Regions from separate parts of the Novosphingobium pentaromativorans US6-1 genome, predicted to be linked through region 1. Evidence: riboswitches for the same ligand, from Rfam matches in the RefSeq annotation. Region 1 holds a riboswitch; each other region holds the start of a gene.

Evidence for each region. Region 1 has a riboswitch for cobalamin ahead of cobO (cob(I)yrinic acid a,c-diamide adenosyltransferase). Riboswitches for the same ligand answer to the same signal wherever they lie in the genome.
Region 2: another riboswitch for cobalamin. It lies ahead of cobW (cobalamin biosynthesis protein CobW); the one in region 1 lies ahead of cobO (cob(I)yrinic acid a,c-diamide adenosyltransferase).
Region 3: another riboswitch for cobalamin. It lies ahead of JI59_RS15090 (TonB-dependent receptor plug domain-containing protein); the one in region 1 lies ahead of cobO (cob(I)yrinic acid a,c-diamide adenosyltransferase).

The regions. Positions count from the first base shown of each region.
Region 1 is NZ_CP009291.1:713,999-721,608, reverse strand. Features, by position in the region: gene JI59_RS03260 (threonine-phosphate decarboxylase) at 1-102, opposite strand, end outside; gene cobS (adenosylcobinamide-GDP ribazoletransferase) at 99-806, opposite strand; gene JI59_RS03250 (histidine phosphatase family protein) at 803-1,378, opposite strand; gene cobT (nicotinate-nucleotide--dimethylbenzimidazole phosphoribosyltransferase) at 1,375-2,391, opposite strand; gene JI59_RS03240 (DUF1636 domain-containing protein) at 2,388-2,795, opposite strand; cobalamin riboswitch at 2,975-3,169, opposite strand; cobalamin riboswitch at 3,229-3,437, shown strand; gene cobO (cob(I)yrinic acid a,c-diamide adenosyltransferase) at 3,535-4,221, shown strand; gene ggt (gamma-glutamyltransferase) at 4,380-6,149, shown strand; gene JI59_RS27540 (M23 family metallopeptidase) at 6,259-7,056, shown strand; gene JI59_RS03220 (A24 family peptidase) at 7,070-7,540, opposite strand; gene JI59_RS03215 (tetratricopeptide repeat protein) at 7,563-7,610, opposite strand, start outside.
Region 2 is NZ_CP009291.1:3,537,959-3,545,568, reverse strand. Features, by position in the region: gene cobI (precorrin-2 C(20)-methyltransferase) at 1-548, opposite strand, end outside; gene JI59_RS16670 (precorrin-8X methylmutase) at 545-1,174, opposite strand; gene JI59_RS16665 (precorrin-3B synthase) at 1,174-2,289, opposite strand; gene cobN (cobaltochelatase subunit CobN) at 2,286-5,564, opposite strand; gene cobW (cobalamin biosynthesis protein CobW) at 5,572-6,609, opposite strand; cobalamin riboswitch at 6,794-7,031, opposite strand; gene JI59_RS16650 (HoxN/HupN/NixA family nickel/cobalt transporter) at 7,107-7,610, opposite strand, start outside.
Region 3 is NZ_CP009291.1:3,224,662-3,232,271, reverse strand. Features, by position in the region: gene JI59_RS15090 (TonB-dependent receptor plug domain-containing protein) at 1-1,567, opposite strand, end outside; cobalamin riboswitch at 1,662-1,858, opposite strand; gene JI59_RS15085 (cell wall hydrolase) at 2,054-3,262, shown strand; gene JI59_RS15080 (hypothetical protein) at 3,400-3,780, shown strand; gene mdh (malate dehydrogenase) at 4,261-5,223, shown strand; gene sucD (succinate--CoA ligase subunit alpha) at 5,345-6,235, shown strand; gene JI59_RS15065 (2-oxoglutarate dehydrogenase E1 component) at 6,421-7,610, shown strand, end outside.

The DNA.
Region 1 (7,610 bases):
GATGCCAGTGGACAGGTCCAGCCAGTCACCCGGACGGCCGCCGAAGCGCCGACAGGCCTCGAGCAGCCGTCCTCCGTGACGTACAGGCGGCAGCGCGTTCATGTCAGGACCAGCGCGGCGAGAAGCGCGGTCTCGCATAGCTCTATCCCTGCACCATGACCGTCGCCCGAGATCCCGCCCAGCCTGCGCCGCACCCAGACCGCCCACAGCGGGATCGCGATAGCCAGCAGAGCGAAAGGCGGCTCCCATATCGCGCCGATGAGGGCAGGAACGGCCCAGAGCACGAGGTCGATTTCGCGCACGCCGGAACCGAGCCGGCTTCCCAGCCCCTCGTGCAGGGAAGGCAGCATCCTGGCCCAGTACAGCGGCCCCAAGCGTGCCAGGGCCGGCAGGATGCAGAGCATGGGCAAATCGGCCAGGGCCATGTGCTCAAGCAGCACGAACTTGGCGAGCAACTGTAGCACGACCACCACGACCCCGAAGCTGCCGACGTGCGGATCGGACAGGACCTCGGAAAGTCGCGTGGCATTGCCGTGCGCAGCCCCGGCGGCATCGGCGACATCGGCCAGTCCATCGAGGTGCAGCGCGCCTGTCACCGCTGCCCAGGCGAGCAGCGCCAGCAGCGCTGACAGCCAGGCGCCCTGGAGCGATCCCAGCCACCATGCGCCGGAAACGACGCCTCCCACGACAAGACCCACTACCGGGAAGTAGCGCAGCAGCGCCGCGAAGTCGGTCTCGTCCACATTCACCTGCGGCAAGGGAATGCGCGTGGTGAATTGCATGGCGAGGACGAAGCGCCGTATCATGGCGCCGGTGCCTCGATCGCGATGATCTGCCCGGCGCTTTTGCCCCCCAGCCACACGCGAAGGCTGACGAGCGCACCGTAAGGCAGGTCGAACGCCCAGACCCCGCGATGATCGAGACCGGTGAGGTACGAGACTGCAGCCCGGATCGAACCGCCGTGGGCAAGGACGAGGCTGTCCTCGCGCATTTCTTCCACTGCCGCGCCCACCCGTTGCAGGAGCGCCGACCAGGTTTCTCCATCCGGCGGAGGGAAGGAATCGGGATCGTCCCAGAACCGCGCCAAAGCGTCTGCGGGCAAGTGTTGCGCGGCCTTTCCGTCCCATGTTCCGAAATCGAGTTCGCGCCAGCGAGGGTCCATATCGATCGGAACATGGCGCCGGGCCGCAATCTGCCGGGCAGGAGCATGCGCGCGTTCGAGATCGGAGCAGCAGATCCGGGAGAAGGCCAGTTCGGCCCCGCGTGCGGCGCAAGCGGCAACGCCCGATGCCAGCGGCGGCTCGTCGAGATGTCCGAGCATCAGGCCGGGACGCTGCGGAGCCCCGTGCCGCATGAGGTGCAGCACGAAACCCTTCATTGCGCTTGCGACACTCTGGCCTCGGCAAAGGTCGCCATGCCATTGTGCGCGGCAATCGCCGAACGCACGAGCTGCGTCGCCACTGCCGCGCCGGTCCCCTCGCCAAGGCGCATCCCGAGCCGCAGCAGGGGCTCGAGGCCCAGCCAGTCAAGCAGCCGCAGATGGCCCGCTTCCGCGGAACAGTGTGCAGCCAGGCAATGCGCCGCGAACTGCGGCTGGTCGGCCACCAGCGGCGCAATCGACGCGCATGCGATGTAGCCGTCGAGAAGGACCGGAATGCGTTTCATCCGCGCGGCCAGGATGGCCCCGGCCATGGCCGCGATTTCCCGTCCGCCCAGTCGGCGCAGGGTTTCGAAGGCATCGTTGCAGGCGGGGCCGTGACAGGCAAGCGCCAGCGAGACGACAATCCGCTTGCGCAGGACTCCGTCCATCTCGAGCCCGGTTCCGGCCCCTACCCAGTCTTCCACCGCGCCCTTGCAGGACTGCGCACAAAGGGCGGCAGCGGGCGTCGTGTTGCCGATGCCCATTTCGCCTACGAAGAGCAGATCCAGCCCATCTTCGACGACTCCGGCACCGGCATTGATCGCGGCAAGGCAATCGCCTTCGCTCATTGCCGGCTCTTCCACGAAGTCGGCAGTCGGCCTTTCCAGCTCGATGGGCACGATCACCAGTTCCGCGCCGCAGGCATCGGCCATGGCATTGATCGCCGCTCCGCCAGCTGCGAAATTGGCAACCATCTGGGCTGTCACTTCCGCAGGATAAGTGCTGAGGCCACGTGCCGCGATGCCGTGATTCCCGGCGAAGATCGCCGCACGGATACGATCCAGACGAGGCCTCTCGCGGTCCTGCCACGAGGCCATGAAGATGGCGATGTCTTCGAGACGGCCAAGCGATCCCAATGGCTTGGTCAGAGCGTTCTGGCGCAGCTGGGCGGCCGCCAGCGCCACTTTGTTGGCCGCAGGCAGATCGGCAAGGGCAGCCGCGAAAGCCCCCCGGCTTTCGAACTGGATCATGTGCAAAGATACCCTTCGGGCGGGGTACGCGTGATAAAATGACCTTTCACGCCCTGCGGCCAGCTGCGGTAGGGAACGACGCCTTCCTCGCTTTCAGCATGTTGCGCAGCATAGCTGAGGATCGCGTGCGCGGCCTCGCGGTCTGCGGCGAAATCGCCGAGAACGTAACCGACCTTGCCCGGCGCGCGGACATGCACCGTGCAGAAACGCTTGCAGGCAAACAGGCACGGCATTTCCTGCACGGCGACCGCCGCCAGGGCCGGTTCTTCGGCCTGGACTTCGCGCATGGCCGAGGCAAGGCGCGCACCGCCCCGCTTGCCATGCTCATCCTCGCGCTCGGTCTCGGAATGGCGGCAGGTCGAGCAGACCACCACAGAAGCTTCAGCTTTCACGGCACGCAGCATCAACGCATCGCTCCAGAACACGGACGACAAATAGACATCAAGAGCATGTTCACGCTCCCTCCTTGCAAACGGCTCCAGCCCTGCCGGAAGCGAGACCGGCAAGACGATGACTGTCGTTGCGCGAGGGACGACCCCGCTTTGCGCAAGGCCCTCGAACACCCGGTGCGCCCTGCCCGGATGAAGAACGACTGCGGCAGGCAGGTCTCCTGGCTCACGGGTCAGCGCCGCTCCGGCCGCCTTCTCAGGACCGGCTTGGGGTCCCAATGGCGAAATGGCCGGATGGCTCGCCGCTTACAGTTGCAGGGGCAGCCCGGGACTTGCACCCGAATTCCCTTTTGATCCCCTTGCGGGGAACCTGTCGCAGCCCGGCAAGTATCGCGCAGTCATGCCCTTCGCAAGCGCAATATGCTTGCAGGCAGCCTTGCCCTGACCTATCCGCGAGGCCGTAACGGGTGCCCGCAAGGGCTTAATCGGGAAGTCCGGGCAGCGAAGTCTTCGCCGCATCTACGGCACTGCTCCCGCAACTGTGACCGGTGAGCGCATCGCCATTATGCCATTGAACGGGCACACCCTGTTCGAGAAGGCGGCGAAAGGCGCGGCGAACCGGAAAGTCAGGAAACCGGCCCGCTACCGTCGTTCCTTCGCGCGGGCGGGATGAACCGGGCGGACGAGGGCCTCGCATCCTGCGGGCAATCCCTTGGCAAACGACAATCGTGCGTGCGTCGAAGAGGAAACCCGAGTGAATGCCAGACTTGCCGGACTCTCCTTCGCCCCGCCGCATGCCACCCACGAGAGAGGCCAGACCGTTATGACCGATACCGAGAATCTCACCGAAGAAGACCGCCGCCACAAGGAACGGACCCGCAAGCTCAAGTCCTTAGTCGATGCGCGCATTGCTGCAGCCAGGATCGACAAGGGCCTGGTGCTCGTCCTTACCGGAAACGGCAAGGGCAAGTCCTCGAGCGCCTTCGGCATGGTGGCTCGCACGCTGGGCTACGGGCGCACGGCTGCGGTATTCCAGTTCATCAAGAGCAAGGTCGACGTGGGCGAACGCGCTTTCCTCTCCGTGCAGCCGGGCGTCACCTGGGAGAACTGCGGCGAGGGCTTCACCTGGGAAACCCAGAACCGCCAGCGCGACATTGCCGCTGCGCAGGCCGGGTGGACCAAGGCAAAGGCCGCGCTGGCCGATCCTGAGATCTCGCTCGTCGTGCTAGATGAACTGACGTACCTCATCAATTACGGCTACCTCACGCTGGAAGAAGTCCTTCCTGCGATCAGGAACCGGCCGGAGATGCAGCACGTGGTAATCACCGGGCGCGCGGCCCATGCCGAATTCATCGAACTGGCCGACACGGTAAGCAGGATCGGTGACGAGAAGCACGCTTTCCGCAATGGCATCAAGGCGCAGCCGGGGATCGACCTCTAGCCAACGGCAGCGCACTGCAAGCAGAAATGTCCTCGCCGCAAGGCCCTATACCTGCCGGACGGAACTGTTAGGTTCCGTCCCGGCGATCGCGCGAGTCCCTGACTGAAGGGGCCATCGCCGCGACAAGATCGATTGAAGCTACCCCGCGGAGAACCCTATTGCGCCGCCTTTTCCTGTCCGTCGGCCTTGCCGCACTGACACTGACGACCATTTCCCAGGCCAGCGTTTCCCAGGCCAGCGTTTCCCAGGCCAGTCCGCCCCCTGCAGCAACCGTCGAGCAGACCGCACGGGCCGAAGTACCGGAGCGGGAACAGGCCGGGTTTGCAAAGCATGCAATGGTCGCGGCGGCCAATCCCCTCGCTGTGAAGGCAGGGGTGGACGTGCTGCGCAAGGGCGGCTCGGCGGTCGACGCCGCAGTGGCGATCCAGGCGGTCCTCGGCCTTGTCGAACCGCAGAGTTCGGGGATCGGCGGCGGCGCCTTCATGGTCTACTACGACGCGAAGAGCCGCAAGGCGACATACTACGACGGGCGCGAAACCGCGCCTGCCGGCGCGACCGACCGCCTATTCCTCGACGATGAGGGCAACCGACTGCCTTTCTTCGATGCGGTTCTTGGCGGCATTTCAACCGGCGTGCCCGGGGCCGTGGCCATGCTCGACATGGCCCATCACGATCACGGCAAGCTTGCCTGGGCGGACCTGCTGAAGCCGGCCGGCAATCTTGCCGAGGACGGCTTCATCGTCAGCCCCCGCCTTGCCGGCATGATCCGGATGGAGCGCGCACCGCAATCCTCCGCGCCCGATGCTGTCGCGTATTTCTCCAAGGCGGACGGCACCCGCTATGCCGCGGGGGACCGGCTGCGCAATCCGGCCTACGCCCGCACCTTGGAGCGGATCGCCAGGTTCGGAGCCTCCGGCCTGCTGACCGGCCCTGTTGCCGCTGACATCGTCAGGCGCGTGAGCGAGGGACCGCGCCCGAGCACGATGACGCTGGCCGACCTCGCCGCCTATCGCCCGCGCTCCGGCCCGGCGCTTTGCGAACCTTACCGCGTCTACATGGTCTGCACGCCGCAGGCACCGTCCGGCGGCCCGGGACTGCTCATGGCGCTGGGCATTCTCGACCATACCGATATCGGCAAGCGCAATGCCAAAGATGAAAAGGCCTGGTTCGAGTTCGCGCAGGCAAGCCGGCTGGCCTATGCCGACCGCGACCGCTACGTCGGCGATCCGGCCTTCGTCGAAGTTCCGATCAAGGGCCTGCTCGATCCGGACTACCTGGCAGCGCGCGCCGAACTGATCGGCGAACGCGCAGGCCCGGTCAGCTTCGGCCATCCGGAGGGCGCACCTGCTGTCGGCCCCGACGCTACGGCCGAGCCTGGCGGGACAAGCCACTTCATCGTCGTCGATGGCGAGGGCAATGTCGTCTCGATGACGACCACGGTGGAGAGCATCTTCGGTTCCGGACGAATGGTCGACGGGTTCTTCCTCAACAACCAGCTTACCGATTTCTCGTTCTCTCCCACCGATAAAGACGGAGCGCCAGCAGCGAATGCCCCCGCCCCCGGCAAGCGACCGCGCTCGAGCATGGCACCGGCCATCGTCCTGACGAAGGACGGCCGCTTTCATGCCGCTGCCGGATCGCCCGGCGGGACTTCGATCCAGGCCTATAATCTCAAGGCGCTGGTAGCGATGCTGGACTGGCACATGTCTCCGCAGGACGCAGTGGCGCTGCCCAACCTTGTCGCCAAAGGCGATACCTTCCGCGCCGATCCGTTCCCCGAACCGATCATGACCGGCCTTGCTGCACGCGGCATGCCGCTCTCGACCTCTCGCAGCGAGGAGTCGGGAATTCAGGCGATCGTGGTCCAGAACGGCGGCTATGAAGGCGGAGCCGATCCAAGGCGCGAGGGCATGGCGCGGGGCTTTTGAGGCAGGTCTTCATACCTCCAAATCCCCGCGTTCCAGTTCGAGACGCAGCGTCAATTTGAGTTAACAGACCGGCGCTTTTCCTTTAGTTTACGGCTACGGGGGAAGTGCCATGATCCTTGAATGCCAGAGCAAGAAGACGATCCGCCCAGCGATGCTCGGCGCGGTCGCTCTGGTCATGGCCCAATCCGCACCGGCAATGGCCGGTGAGGACGGCGTCAATCGCATGGCCGTGGTCGACACCGGGACCGCGGGAAGTTGCCTGACCGCCGGAGCCATCGTCAGCGACCGCGCCGCCTGCGTCACGTCGCCCCACCCTGCCCCGGTCGCCGCTGCTCAAGCTCCGCCTGCACGCATCACCGTCGGCCGCGCCGTCGATCTCAGCGGGCAGGAACCGGTTCGCTATCTTTCGTCTTCCGCTTCGCTCGATCAGAGCCGATCGGTCATCATGTCTTCCAGCGGTCGATTCCGGGACACGGTACGCCTGCTGACGCCGCCACCGGGCACTGGATCGGGCGGTGCGCCCCAAGGCATGCCGCTGCGCTCAAGCAGGCTGTCGAGCGGCTTCGGCCTGCGCATGCATCCCCTGCTCAACCAGGTGCGCATGCATACCGGCGTTGACCTTGCAGCGGCCATGGGTGAACCGGTGCATGCCACTTCGGCGGGTGTCATCATGTCGGCAGGATGGCAGGGCGGCTACGGTCTAGCGGTCCGCATCAACCACGGCAAAGGGGTGGAGACGCTCTATGGCCACCTCTCCCGCCTGAACGTCAGCTCGGGCCAAGCGATCAAACCGGGCGACGTCATCGGTTTCGTCGGCTCGACCGGTCGGTCTACCGGCCCCCACCTGCACTACGAAGTGCGCAAGGACGGGCGTCCGATCGATCCTTCTTCCAGCTTGCACAAGTAACCCCGTCTCCGCCTCAGAATGCGGAAGCTGCGGTGATGAGCGCGCCTGCAGCTATGGCGATGCCATATGGCAGCTTGTCGAAATTGTCGTCCGAGCCACGCCCGCCGATCGGCTTGCGCATGATCCGGCGAACGGTGAACCAGACGAGGAAGAGGACAAGGCCTGCGATCGAAACCGACAGAAGCAGGCGCGATGCCTGCGACCACGCGAACCAGCCGGCGCAACCGGCATAGAACTTGGCATCCCCGCCACCGATCATGCCGAAGCGGAACAGGACCATGCCTACCGCCAGCGCAACCCCCAGATGCAGGCCGTGGCTACCCACGCCGCCCAATCCGGCTTCATAAGCGGCAAGGGCAAGGCCGGCCCCAGCCGTCAAGAGGCAAAGCCAGTTCGGGATGCGCCGCTGTACTGTGTCGGACCAGCTCGCATAGAAACAGGCGGGAACCAGCACCAACAGTTCCGCCCAGAAAATGACATTCATCTAATCGGCTACCCTGCGAGCGTCAGCGCGAAGTCGGAAAATCGATCCGCACGAGCGGCTTGAATCCGGC
Region 2 (7,610 bases), 1.2 Mb from region 1:
ACCAGCGCATCGGTATCGCGGATGCGCCTCTCCAGATCGGCCTCGGGCAATGTCGCGGTCAAGACGGTCAGGACGTCATCGCCCCATGTGATCGGCACATCGGTCGCATTCCACGCCCCCGACATGCCGGTGATCCCTGGCACGACCTCGACCGGAACATGCCCGGTCAGCCGCGAATGCAGATGCATGAACGAGCCGTAGAAGAAGGGATCGCCCTCGCACAGGACGACGATGTCCTCACCTTCGCGGGCGAGCGCCAGAAGACGCTCGGTACTCTGCGCGTAGAACTCGGCAAGACAGGCCTTGTAGCGCGGATCGTCGAAGGGGATCTCGGTGGTGACCGGGTACTCCAGCGGAATCTCGATCACGTCGGGACGGAGCAGTTCATCGGCAATGCGGCGCGCCTGTCCCGGCCGGCCGGCCTTGCGGAAGTAGGCGACATGACGGGCGGAGCGCACCAGCCGGTCGGCCCGCACGCTGAGCAGGTCCACTGCGCCCGGACCGAGGCCGACCCCATGGACGGTGCCGCAGGTCACGCCCCCAGTCATTCGGCGCGGCTCGCAAGCGCGTTGACGGCAGCCACGGTGATCGCACTGCCGCCCAGTCGGCCCTCGACAATGCAGCACGGCACCGGCGGCGCAGCCCAGAGCGCCGCTTTCGATTCCACCGCACCGACGAAACCGACCGGACAGCCGACGATCGCCGCCGGGCGCGGGCACGCCGGGTCCTCAAGCATGTTGAGCAGATGGAACAGCGCCGTGGGTGCATTGCCGATGGCGACCAGCGCCCCCGCAAGATGCGGCCGCCACAATTCCAGCGCTGCGGCGGAGCGCGTATTGCCCATCGCCTTCGCCAGTTCGGGTACTTCGGGTGCGCGCAGCGTGCACAGCACCGGATTGTCCGCAGGCAGGCGGGCCCGGGTAATGCCTTCGGAGACCATGTGCGCATCGCACAGGATCGGCGCACCGCCTGCCAGCGCCTCTCGCGCGGCTTGCGCAAAGCCCGGCGAGAAGCGGACGTGCCGGGCAAGCTCCACCATGCCCGCGGCATGGATCATGCGTACCGCAACGGGTTCTTCTTCGGACGAAAAGGCCGTCAGCTCGGCCTCGGCCCGGATCGTGGCGAAGGACTGGCGGTAGATCGCTGCGCCATCGGTTTCATAGTCATGCGGCATCAGCCTGCTCCGAAAAGAGCCAGGACCTTGTCCCGGCCAAGAGCGAGGCGCTCGCGCCCCTCGCCCGAAAGATCGTATCGCCCCTCGCGGCCGATCAGCGTCACATCGGCCCGCCCGGTCGCCGCACAGCGCTTCGCGCACCCAGAAACATGCAAGCGTCCGGTGACCTGCGGAGCGATGCGGCGCGCCAGCGCGCGGGTCTCGACGCTTGCCTGCGGGCACGACGGCGCCCCCGGGCAGGCATCGACGCGCAGGAGCGGATCGGCCGGATCGTCCACCAGCCCCTCAACGGGCGCAAAGGCGGCGCCTTCGACGATGAGCAGTCGCCAGGGAGTGGTGCGTAGTGCCGTCGCCGCCGGGTCTGTGATCAGGCGGGCCAGCGCCAGTGCCGAGATCTGTCCGAAAGGCACGCCCCATGCCGCACCTGTGGATGTCGGGCCGGGCTGCAAGGGGCAAGACCCCCGCGCAGGCAGCAGCGAGCCTTGCGCCCACTCGGGAAGTTCAGCTGTAAACCGGCTCATGCGACCGGCCTCAGGCCCGCCGTTTTCAGCGAACCAGCGCGCCATGGCGATCAGGCGGTCGACTTCCGCGCCAGCGGTCACTTCCGCGCCAGCGGTCCGGCCCTGCGCGCGCAGGATCAGGCTGCCGCCGGCCGCACGCTCGATCCGGAAATCACCCGCCTCCCCCGGCAGGACAGGGACCGGCCCGGCGTCGATCACGAAGCCGACCTTGCCCGGCAACTCCGGCAACTCACCGAGCCTTGCGATGAGTTCAGCGGCAATCCGCGCAGTATCGTCGGCTTCCTGCCAGATGGGCGCGACGAGGAGATTGCGCTTCTTCTCGAGGACGGGATCGGCCTCGACCAGTTCCAGTTCGACGAGCCGTGCAATAAGCGCAGGCCATTCAGCCTCGCTCACCCCGCGCAGCTGGAAGTTGGCGCGGCGGGTCAGGTCGATCATGCCATTGCCAAAGGTCAGCGCGGCATCGCACAGGCCCAGCACCTGCTTGCGGTTCAATCGCCCGAGGCGCGGGCGCACCCGCACCAGCAGGCCGTCTCCCGCCGCCATCGGATGCCATGCATCGGGACACCAGCCCCTGATCGCGAAACCGCTCATTGCCCGCCTCCCAGGCTGGCAAGGATCGAGTTGCGCCGCGTCTGCCACAGGCCAGCGGCATGAAGCGCGGCGAAGCGGGCTTCCATGGCTGCCAGCGCTTCGGGATTTTCGCGCGCCATGAACGCCCGCACTTCCGGCTCGCCGAGCGTCGCGTCGTGATAGAGATCGAACAGCTGCGGCGGCACCGAAGCGGAGAGATGCGCGAAGGCGCCAAGGTGATCGAGCGTCGCGGCCAGTTCGGCAGCCCCGCGAAAGCCGTGGCGCATCATCCCGGCAACCCAGCGTGGATTGGCCGCCCTTGCCCGCACGACGCGCGCGATCTCTTCGTTCAAGGTCCGGGCATACGGCCGGGCGGGATCGCGATTGTCGAGGTGGTAGAGCGCCGCCTTGCCGCCGGTAACCGATTGCGCTGCGGCAAATCCCGCCTCGTGCGCGGCATAGTCGGCCGCAAGCAGCAGATCGGTCTCGGGCAGGTCCTGCAGGTGCACGAAAGCGTCAGCCCCCGCGACGCGCTCACGCAAACCCGCAGGATCGGGCGCCTCGTCCTGCCCGTCGAGCGCATGGTCGGACGCCGCAAGCCAGGCTTCACCGGCAGCCCGGCGCGCTTCGTCGGTATAAGTCTCGGCCGTATCGCGCAGACCGAGACCATAGCGCCCGGGACGCGGGCCATAGACGCGCGGGGCTGCGGCCTTGCCGGCGAAAGGATTCCACTCCGGCGTCTCGTCCCTCTCGCTCAGTGCGCGCACCGCCATCCCGAACAGGGAGGCAAGGACCGGAAACGCATCGCGGAACAGACCCGAGACGCGCAGCGTCACGTCAATGCGGGGCCGGTCGAGCATGGCCAGCGGCAGGATTTCCACTCCGGTCACGCGTTCGGACGCATTGTCCCACACCGGCTTTGCGCCAAGCAGGTGCAGGGCCATGGCGAACTCCTCGCCCGCCGTGCGCATCGTCGCCGAGCCCCACAGGTCGACCACCAGACCGCGTGGATAGTCGCCATGGTCCTGCAGGTGCCGGCGGACCAGTTCCTCGGCGAGGACCACGCCTTGCGCATGGGCCGTGCGCGAAGGCACCGCGCGCGGATCGACCGCGAAGAGATTACGCCCGGTCGGCAGGACATCGGAGCGCCCGCGCCATGGCGAACCGGATGGCCCCGCCGCCACACGCCGTCCGGCCAGTGCGGCCAGCAGTCCGCTGCGCTCCGCCTCGCCCTGCTCGCCGCGGCCGTAGACATGCAGGCCGTCGCCGAACTGGCTCTCCTTCACGTCGCACACGAAGCGGTCGATGCGGGTGATCGCCTCGACCAGCGAGGTCGCGCCGTCGAGGCCGAGTTCCACCTCCAGCCCCAGCGCCTGCGCTTCCTCGCGGATGGCCGATTGCAGCCTGTCACGCCGCGCCGGATCGAGCCCGTCGGCGTTGGAAAACTCGTCCAGCAGCGCTTCGAGGCGCGTCAGTCCTGCGCCTTGCTGCGCGGGAGCCAGCGGCGGCGGTGCGTGTCCCAGCGTGACGGCTCCGATCCGGCGCTTGGCCTGCGCCGCCTCGCCGGGATCGTTGACGATGAAAGGATAGATGACAGGCAGGGCGCCGGTCAGCGCCTCAGGCCAACAGGCATCGCCAAGCGCCACCGATTTACCCGGCAGCCACTCAAGCGTTCCGTGCGCGCCGAGATGGACGAGCGCATCGACCCGGCGCTCGTGCAGCCAGAGATAGAAGGCAACATAGCCATGACGCGGGCAACGCGAGACATCGTGGTAACCCTCGTCACGCTCGGCAGACCAGCCGCGCTCGGGCTGCAGGGCGACCAGGACATGGCCAAGCTCCACGACGCGAAAATGAAAGGCGCCGTCGGCAACGGCGGGGTCCCTTTCGGCGTCTCCCCAGGCCTCGGCCAGATCGGCCTGCAGCGCTGCAGGCAAGCGGGCCAGAGCGGCGCGATAAGCGCCGAGCGGCCAACTGGCGGTCGCTTCGCCAAGGCCCGCCACAAGGTCATGGCCGCATTCGACCGTGTAACCGGCCTGCGCCAGATCGGCGAGGATCGCATCGGCGGAGGCCAGTGCATCCAGCCCGACGGCGTGGGCCATCTGGTAGCCCTTGCCCGGATAGGTCGAGAGAACCATCGCAAGGCGCCGCTCTGCCGCGGGTTTCCGGCCCAGCGCGATCCACCCCGCGACGCGCGCGGCAATCGCTTCGATCCGCGATGGCTCGGCGCGGTGGGCACTGCGCGAAAATTCAAGGGCATCGTCGCGCGCAGCGGCTTCCTTGAAGCTGGCCACGCCTGCAAAGATGCGGCCGTCGACTTCGGGAAGCACGACATGCATGGCGAGATCGGCCGGCGACAGACCGCGCGAGGCATCCTGCCAGGCTTGCCGCCCGCTCGTCGCCAGCGCGACCTGGAACACCGGGACACCGGCGCCGTCGAGCGGCGTCGCGCCTTCATCGTCACGCGCGGAAAAGGCGGTCGCATTGATCACCGCCGCGGGCTGCAGCGCCCGCACCCAGCGATCCACCCAGCCGCGAACTTCAGGGGCCTTCAGCGAGGGCACGTAAAGGCCCAGCACATCGAAACCGCGTGCGCGCAAGGCCGCGTGGAGTGCCTCGAACGGTTCGAGATCGGCGGAGCTGAGATAGGATCGATAGAACGCGAGCAGCACGCGCGGGCGGGATGCTGTCAGGGCAAAGGCCGCCGGACAGGCCGTGTCTTCACCTGGAAGCCACGCCCCGGCAATCGGCAGCGCCTGAATGGCCCGGACTTCGCGCCCGGTCTTGCCGTCCGCCAGCAGGCCGCCCGCTTGCGCGAGCCGTGAAAGAGCTGCCCGCGCCGCAACAGCGCCGCCGATATCGCAAAGGCGGGTCAGTTCGCGCAGCGCGGAAACCGGAACGGTCGAGACGGCATCGAGCCTTTCGTCCTCGCGCCCGTCTGCGGGCAGCACGGCCAGCGCGATCCCGCGCGAACGCGCCAGCGCCTCCACCTGCTGCAGGCCGTAAGTCCAGTAGGGAAGCCCGCCGATGATCCGCACCAGGATCGCCTTCGCACCTGCCAGCGTGCGCTCGACATAGGTGTCGACCGACAAGGGATGCGTCAGTGCCGCAAGATTGGCGAGGCGCAGCGAGGGCGGACTGTCCCCCGCATCGCGCGCGCTGCGCCAACCGGCAGCGAAAGCGCCGAGGTCGCTGTCCGAAAACGACAGCACCACGAGATCGGCCGGAGCCTGCCCCAGATCCTGCGGAACGGAGGCTTCCTCGATCCCGTGGGTCTCGCGGAAGATAACGTGCATCGCGGCCTCAGCCCTGCAGCACGGCCCTTATCGCAGCGGGATCGAGGTGATCGTGCTCGGCGATGGCGACCAGCGACGTGAGGCGCGCTTCATCGGGGCGCCAGGGGCGGTCGTAGTGGCTGCGTACCCGCGCGCCGACCGCCTGCACCAGCATGCGCATCGGCTTGCCGGCTACCGCGACATAGCCCTTCACCCGCAGCACCCGGTGATCGCTCGCCAGTGTTTCGATGCGTGCGGTGAGAGCAGCGGGATCGGCGATTTCGCCCAGTTCGATGACGGCGCTGTCGAAATCCTCGTGCTCGTGATCGTCCTCGCCATCGTGGTGCGAGGGACGCGCGGCAATGTCGTCCTCGGCAGCAGCGCCAAGGCCAAGGATCACGCGAGGATCGACGACGCCCTCGCTCAGTTCGATGACCGGGACCGGGCGCGGGGCTTCGGCGGAGATGACTTCACGCGCGCGGGCAAGGCCCTCGGCGCCGGCAAGGTCGGCCTTGGTCAGCAGCACCATGTCGGCGCAGGCGAGCTGGTCCTCGAAGACTTCGGACAGCGGCGTCTCGTGATCGATTTCCGGGTCGGCCGCGCGCTGCGCCTCGAGTGCGGCGAGATCGGGTGCGAACCGGCCCTCGGCCACGGCCTCTGCGTCGGCAAGGGCAAGCACCCCGTCGACAGTGATGCGGCTGCGGATCGCGGGCCAGTCGAAAGCCTTGAGCAGCGGCTTGGGCAGCGCGAGACCCGAAGTTTCGATCAGGATGTGATCGGGCCGGGGTTCAAGCGCCAGCAGCTTCTCGACAGTGGGGATGAAGTCGTCGGCGACGGTGCAGCAGATGCAGCCATTGGCCAGTTCGACGACGTTCTCTGCCGGGCAGTCGGGGATGGCGCACGACTTCAGGATATCTCCATCGACGCCCAGCGTGCCGAATTCATTGACGACGACCGCCAGGCGGCGACCGCCGGCATTGCGGATGAGATGGCTGATGAGCGTGGTCTTACCCGCGCCCAGAAAACCGGTGATGATCGTTACAGGGACCTTGGACAGGTCAGGCATCGGCAATTCCCCACGCGCCATGGCGACAACGGCGGGGCTTGCCGGGAGCGAATCCGACCGACGCGCGGCGACGGGCGGGCGCGAAAAGGCACCCGTTACCGCGCGTTCGTGCAGCCCCAGCCGCACAGCTTCGTCGCTCAGACGGAAGAATTACCGTGCCGTGACCATCCCCTGGATCAAGGCAAGAGCGACCGGTGCGCCGGCAGGTCTCCTGGCTTGCGGGTCACTGCTTGATGCACGCCTTCCCGGATCGCCTTGCGGCTTCATCCAGTGGCCGGCCCTTCGCGTGAGGAAGGGAACCGTGTGCATCTCGCTATCCGCTCACAGTTGCAGGGACAGCCGCGGTTTTGGGAAGGAGAGACCTTCCCGCACCGCATTCCCGATTAAGCCCCTTTCGGGGCACCGGCGCGATCATTCGAAGCACAGAATCGATCCGTGCTTCGAAGCGAGGCCCTAGAACAGATCGACCGCCAAGCCAATCGCCTAAGGACCGGTTCTCATGCCGAGACGCGCACTTCGATATCGTCGAAGCGCTTCCAGCGGTAGATCGCGAAGCTGGCGAGCCAGCACAGCACGAAAAGGCCGATGATGCCGAACCCCAGGCTGTTGAAGTTCTCTCCCAGTTCGCCGGCAATATCGAACAGGCCGCCGGTGAGGCCCAGCTTATCGCCGATCAGGGCGACCGTTTCGATCCCGCCGATGACGATGGCGACAAGCGCCGAAATCAGGGTGATGGTGATGTTGTAGTAGAGCTTGCGGATCGGCTTGACGAAAGCCCACTCGTAGGCGCCGAGCATGACGACGCCGTCGGCGGTATCGATCAGCGCCATGCCCACGGCGAAAAGCACCGGCAGGACGAGGATCGTGCCGATGGAGAGCCCGTCCGCCGCCTGCCCCGCCGAAAGGCCCAGGATGGCCACTTCGGTCGCGGTGTCGAAACCCAGCCCGAACAGGAAGCCCAGCGGAGCCATGTGCCAGCTGCGGGTGATGAGGCGGAACAT
Region 3 (7,610 bases), 1.5 Mb from region 1:
AGACCGCGCCGGCACGCAAGCGCTCGGAAACCCGGGCGCCCAACTCGATCTCGGCGCCGGTTGCGCGGGCCTTCCCGACATTGGCATAGAACCCGTAGCGGCCATCCCCGCAAAGCGCATCGCTCGATCCGAAGCACGAGACGTAGTCGATCAGGTTGCGGCTGTCGCGGCGAAAGCCGGTGACCGCGAAGTGCAGCGGGCCGTTGCGGTCGCCATACTCGATCCCGGCATCGTAGCTGCGGCTGCGCTCGGGCATCAGGTCGGGATTGCCGTATTCGGAGAACAGCTGATAGAGCGTGGGCACCTTGAAGCCTTCGCCGTAGGAGGCACGGATGCGCCAGCCCGCCGCCACGGTGACGCTGCCGTTGGCACCGAAGGTCCACTTGTCGCCGAAATTGGAGTGGTCGTCGTAGCGCACGCCCGCGGCCAGGCTGAACAGATTGCCGTAGTAGCCGAGCAGGCCGTGCACGCTCGTCAGTTCCGCGTCGGCGCGAATGCGCGAGCCGTAGAGGAAATCGTCGGACTTGATGTGCGACCATTCATGGGCGCCCCCGAAGTCGAGCCGGACGGCATCGGTGGCGTCGTAGGAGCCGCTCAGTTCCGCCCTTTCGCTGCGGCCCTGCGTTTCGGAATTGAACTGGTCCGAGATCGTCGGGTCGTAGTAACGGCGGCGGGTGTCCGAAACCTGATAGCCTGCATCGAGCGTGAGCGCATCACCGGTCCACGTCAGCCCCGCGCGGCCGCCCAGCTCGCGGGTCTTCTGGTACTCGGGCGTATCGGCGAAAGTGTAATCGGGCGCAGGATAGCCATCGAGGTCGAGCGTGCCATCGGTAAAGCGGCCCACCACGCTGGCGGTAAGGCCCGGCACCAGATCGACGTGGGCACGGCCACCGGCCCGCCACTGCCTGAAGCCGTCGGCCTCGGTACCGGACGCCGCCTGGCTGATGCCATCGGTGCGCATGTAACCGCCGTTGAGGTTGACGCCGTAAGTCTCGCCGGAAAGCCCGGCCGAAACCTGCCCGTCGAAGCTGTCGCGCGCGCCATACTCTGCCGAGCCCTCGACGCCGTTGACGTCGCGGCTGGTGATCGCCAGCACGCCGCCGATGGCTTCCGATCCCCAGACGACCGAGTTCGAACCGCGCAGCAGTTCGACCCTGCCGACCGGCCCGGTCATCAGGTTGCCGAAATCGAACCCGCCGCTGGGCGCGGCAATGTCCGCAACGCGCAGGCCGTCGACCAGCACCAGAAGCTGCTGGGAATTGGCGCCGCGCACGAACAGGCTCGTCGTCCCGCCGATGCTGCCGTTACGGCTGAAGGTCACGCCCGGCAGGCGCTCCAGCACGCGGGCGACGTCCGGCCCCTGGATGGAATCGATCTCCTCGCTGCCGACGACGCTGACGGGCTGCCCCGCCTGATCGACGCGCAGCGCGCTGCCGGTCGCGATCACCGTGATCGCGTCGCCCAGCGGAACGAACGGCGCGACATCGGCCTCATCGGCAAGAGCGGGGGAAACAAGAGCGGGTGTGGACACGGCAAGCGCGGTGCCGAGCAGATACAGATACTTCACGTACAAACCTCCAACCTGAACGAAGCGTCGCTCGTGGCTGAGGCCGCGCCTTCACGGCGCATGACTCGCTGCATTCCGGTCCAACCCGCCCGGCGCGGAACGACCATCACTGGCAGGTCTCCTGGCTCCCGGATCATAGCGCCGCCCCACCTTCCCGGCATCCTTGTGACAAGACGCCAGTGGCCAATCGGGACGGAACTCCCCGGTCACAGTTGCGGGGACAGCGCCGGAATCGAACCGGCTTCCCTCTTAGGTCCGGCAAGCCGGACAACCCGTGACGTGGCCGGGCGGATACTGCGGTGTTGCAGGCTTTGCAAGCACGGCCGCGCAAGTACCTGCCCGCGCAACCGGTTTGTTTACCGGTTAAGGCTACAAGGCGGCGGTGTGTCGCTTCGGGACGGCGACCACGGAGCGGATGCGCCGGATCGATAGGCGGGTTAGGCGCAGGATGCGCCGACGAGCCACGTTGACGGGGCGCACGTTGAAGTGGCGCACATTGACGGTGCGCACTTTGACAAGGCGAGCGAAAGGAACCGAGTGACCGAGCCACCTGCCCTGATGGCCCTGATCGGCGAAAGCGAGGCGCGCCCGCGCGACTTCGCGGCCCGGTTCGAGCGCGGGCGCAGGAACCGGCATGCGCACCGCGCCCATCTGCAGCGGCGCTGGAGCGTGGCCGCTGCAGGCCTTGCCGCCATCGCCCTGCCCGCCTTCGCCTCACCGGGACACTGGGACCGCTTCACCATCGCCGCTGCCACGGCCGAGGCGCAGACCCCCGAGCCGATGCCCTTCGAGCGCGCCGGATCGAGTTTTCCCGGCTCCGCCTTCTATTACCTCGAACAGGAAGCCGCGCCCCTGCAGGTGGGCGAAGGCATCCATTCCGACGCCGGGGACGCGGACGCACCGGCCCCTGAAGCCCGCGCCCCTGCCCGCCCGCTCACCATCGATGCCAGCGGCATCGACCGCACCCGCGCGCTGCAGTGCATGACCGCCGCCATATACTATGAAGCCGCAAGCGAGGCCGAAGCCGGCCAGCGTGCGGTTGCGCAGGTCGTGCTCAACCGGGTGGCCCACCCGGCCTATCCCAATACCGTGTGCGGCGTGGTCTACGAAGGATCGGAACGCTCCACCGGCTGCCAGTTCTCGTTCACCTGCGACGGCTCGCTCGCACGCAAACCTTCGCGCTATTTCTGGGACCGGGCGATGCAGGTCGCCCGCGCCGCGCTGACGGGCTACGTCTATGCCCCGGTCGGCCTGGCGACGCATTACCACACCGTGCAGGTCCATCCCTACTGGGCTGCGAGCCTCGAATACCTCGGCACCATCGGGGCGCATCGCTTCTACAGTTTCCATGGCGCGGCGGGCCGCCCGGGCGCCTTCCGCTTCGCCTACCTGGGCGGCGAACCGGCAGCCGCACCGCACCCCCGCGACACCGCTTCGCCCACCATGGCGGCGGCAGACACGCTCGATCCGGTGGCGATCCAGCGCAAGTTCGATGCACAAGGGGCAGCGCCGACTGCCGCGGCAAGCCCGATCGAGACAGCCGCCGCCAAGACCGCGCCCGCGCCGATCTATTCCAGCGCCATTCGCGAACGCGGCGGCGAAGCACTCTACCGGGCGCAGAAGCTGCCCGAAACCGGCGACATCAAGCCGCAATACGCCAATAGCGGCCGCTGGATCGCCCAGCCGGGCACCTGACCCGGCGCGATCTGTCTCCTTTCGGGGCACCGTGGGGCCATGGCAAGAATTCGGCAACCATAGGCCATTACAAACACTTAGAGCATCATCGTCATAAGGGTGCCGATCAGAACAACGACACAAAGGGCCCGCCTGACATGACGATCCGCTTCTCCGCTGCCTATGGCGGAAAAAGTCCAGCGATTGTGCGTGCCCTGTGCCCCTCCGCCCCCCTGGGCGCAGTCAACGACAATGGCTGCAGACCCATTCTCGGCGGCTCCGCCCGCCGCGCCATCGCTGCCTATTCGGAACAGATGCACCTGCCGATGCAGGCGGCGAACGACCAGCGGATGTTGACCGAGGCCCTGCGCCACTTCGCCCGCCACGGCCTCTCGGCCGCTGCCCATGCGCGCGAGAACGCGGAAGCCGCCAAGGCCGCCAGCGACGAGGAGGCGTGCCGCTGGTGGATCTCGATCTGCCGCCAGCTCGATCGCCGCATGGCCGACGCCCTGGCGCGCAAGATCGCCCGCCACGGCTGATCCTGCGGCGGCGAGACGGCCGCACCCCATCGTCGCAGGTAATGCCGCGCGCGATACCGATCCTTCGCCAGGCTCGGGATGAGCGGTGCGTGTGGGGTGAGCGCAGCCGCTCCGAATCGCGACGGCGCGCAAGCCCCTCAAGTCCGCGCATCTTGCCCTTCCGGCGATTCGCCCCGAGCCTCTTGCAATGCCCAGGCTTCGGTGAGAGACATGTCCCGCGCCGCGCAAGACTTACGCAAACCTTGCCAAATCGTTGAAAATCCGCGCCTGGCGGCCCTGTTTTATCGCCACTATTGCAATTGCGAACTATTATCAATTAAAAGTGCCCGCTTGCGCCCTGCCCGCGTCGTTTCGCGGTTGCAATGTCGGTGCGAGGGGCGTAGGGCCCGCTTCGCAACTGACGGCACCTGCCTTATGCGGGACAAAGCAGGCCGCCTTTCACGTCCGAGGTCCCGCCATTGGGAAGGACAAGCACGCATCATGGCTCGTAAGAAGATTGCCCTTATCGGCGCCGGCAACATCGGCGGCACCCTCGCGCACCTCGCTGCGCAGAAGGAACTGGGCGACATCGTCCTGTTCGACATCGCCGAAGGCATCCCCCAGGGCAAGGCTCTCGACCTGTCGCAGTGCGGTCCCGTCGAAGGCTTCGACGCCGCCATCACCGGCACCAATGACTACGCCGACATCGCCGGCGCCGACGTCATCATCGTCACCGCTGGCGTTCCCCGCAAGCCGGGCATGAGCCGCGACGACCTGCTGGGCATCAACCTCAAGGTGATGAAGTCGGTCGGCGAAGGCATCAAGCAGTACGCTCCCGACGCTTTCGTGATCTGCATCACCAACCCGCTCGACGCGATGGTCTGGGCGCTGCGCGAATTCTCCGGCCTGCCCCACAGCAAGGTCGTCGGCATGGCCGGCGTGCTGGACTCGGCGCGCTTCTCGACCTTCCTCGCCTGGGAATTCGGCGTTTCGGTGCGCGACGTCACCAGCTTCGTGCTGGGCGGCCACGGCGACACCATGGTCCCTGTCGTCGAGTACTCGACCGTCAAGGGCATCCCCGTTCCCGACCTCATCAAGATGGGCAAGTCGACCCAGGAGCGCATCGACGAGATCGTCAAGCGCACGGCCAACGGCGGCGGCGAGATCGTCGGCCTGCTCAAGACCGGCTCGGCCTTCTACGCTCCGGCCGCTTCCGCCATTGCCATGGCTGAATCCTACCTCGGCGACCAGAAGCGCATCCTGCCCTGCGCCGCCTACCTCGAAGGCCAGTACGGCGTCGACGGTCTCTACGTCGGCGTGCCGGTGAAGATCGGCAAGGACGGCGTCGAGGAAGTCATCGAGATCTCGCTCGACGAGAAGGCCAAGGCAGGCCTGCAGGTCTCGATCGACGCGGTCAAGGAACTGCTGGTAGCCTGCAAGGGCATCGACGGCTCGCTGGCCTGAGGAAATAGCCGTCGTGCGATGCGGGCCTGACAATCTCGCCAGTATCGCACGGCGCAAATAGTTTCTTGGAACCTCCCCAGCCGATCAGGCTGCTTCCACGATCAGGAACAGGAAAAGATCCATGTCCATTCTCGTCGACAAGAATACCAAGGTCATCACCCAGGGGATGACCGGCAAGACCGGCAGCTTCCACACCCAGGCCGCGCTCGACTACGGCACGCAGATGGTTGCCGGCGTCACCCCCGGCAAGGGCGGCACCGAACACCTCGGCCTGCCCCAGTTCGACACGGTTGCCGAAGCCAAGGCCGTGACCGGCGCCAATGCCTCGTGCGTCTACGTTCCGCCCTCGGGCTGTGCCGACGCGATCCTCGAAGCCATCGATGCCGAGATCGAACTGATCGTCGCCATCACCGAGGGCGTTCCGGTTCTCGACATGGTTCGCGTCAAGCGCGCCCTGACCGGTTCGAAGTCGCGCCTCATCGGCCCCAACTGCCCCGGCCTGCTCACCCCCGGTGAATGCAAGATCGGCATCATGCCCGCCAACATCTTCTCGAAGGGTTCGGTCGGCGTGGTCTCGCGCTCGGGCACGCTGACCTACGAAGCCGTGTTCCAGACCACCAATGCCGGCCTCGGCCAGACCACCGCTGTCGGCATCGGCGGCGACCCGGTCAACGGCACCAACTTCATCGACGTGCTCGAACTCTTCCTCGCCGACGACGAGACCAAGTCGATCATCATGATCGGTGAAATCGGCGGCTCGGCCGAAGAAGAAGCCGCGCAGTTCCTCAAGGACGAGGCCAAGCGCGGCCGCAAGAAGCCCATGGCCGGCTTCATCGCGGGCCGCACCGCTCCTCCGGGACGCCGCATGGGCCACGCCGGTGCCATCGTCTCGGGCGGCCAGGGCGGCGCCGAAGACAAGATCGCAGCCATGGAAGATGCTGGCATCCGCGTTGCGGCCAGCCCCTCGCTGCTCGGCGAAACCCTTGTGGAAGCCCTCAAGGAATTCGCCTGACGATCAGGTCGGTGCATGTGTCTGGCGGGGCCCGCCCCGCCGGACCATGCGCCGGGTCGCCAAGTACAGGCAGAACCATAACTGCATAAACGGCCAGCCAGGTTTTCCTCCCCGGGAACCAGCCGGCTTCCAACTGATTTCTCGGTAACGTCGGGCTGTTAATCCGACGAGGTAAGGTGATTCCGATGGGCAACGAAAATCTCGATTTCACTCCGGACCTCGGCATGGACGAACCCCAGCCCGGACCGAGCTGGCAGCGCAGCAACTGGCCGCGCGTAGGGGCCGAGTTCGAAGACGACCTCACCCAGGGCCTCGATCCCACGGCCCTCAAGGTCCAGATCGAAAAGGCCGCTGCCAAGGGCGGCAAGAAGGTCGACCAGGCTAGCCTCGACCAGGCTGCCGCCGACGCGATCCGCGCCATGATGCTGATCCGCACCTATCGCGTGCGCGGTCACCTGGCGGCGGACCTCGACCCGCTCGGCCTCAACCAGCGCAAGCTGCCGCAGGACCTCACCCCCGAATACCACGGCTTCACCGGCGACGCGCTCGACCGGCCTGTTTTCGTCGGCGGCAACCTCGGCCTCGAGTGGACCACGGTGCGCGAACTGGTGCAGATCCTGCGCGCCAACTACTGCGGCAAGGTCGGCCTCGAATACATGCACATCGCCGATGTCGAGGAACGCCGTTTCCTCCAGGAGCGGATGGAAGGCGCCGACAAGGAAATCGAGTTCACCCCCGAGGGCAAGAAGGCGATCCTTCAGGCCGTCGTGCGCGGCGAGCAGTACGAGAAGTTTCTCGGCAAGAAGTACGTCGGCACCAAGCGCTTCGGCCTCGACGGCGGTGAATCGATGATCCCGGCGCTGGAGTCGGTGATCAAGTACGGCGGCGCCCAGGGCGTCAAGGAAATCGTCTACGGCATGGCCCACCGCGGCCGCCTCAACGTTCTCGCCAACGTGATGGCCAAGCCCTACAAGGTCATCTTCCACGAATTCTCCGGCGGCACCGCCAACCCCGAGGACGTCGGCGGTTCGGGCGACGTGAAGTACCACCTGGGCACTTCCACCGACCGCGAGTTCGACGGCATCAAGGTCCACATGAGCCTGATGCCCAACCCCTCGCACCTCGAAACGGTCGATCCGGTCGTGCTCGGCAAGGTCCGCGCCTACCAGGTCTTCCATGACGACATCGGCGACGACGTGGGCCCCGGCGCCAAGCACAAGCAGGTCCTGCCGGTGCTGATCCACGGCGACGCGGCCTTCGCCGGCCAGGGCGTGGTGTGGGAATGCTTCGGCCTTTCGGGCGTTGCCGGCTACAACACGGGCGGCTGCATCCACTTCGTCATCAACAACCAGATCGGCTTCACCACGACGCCGAA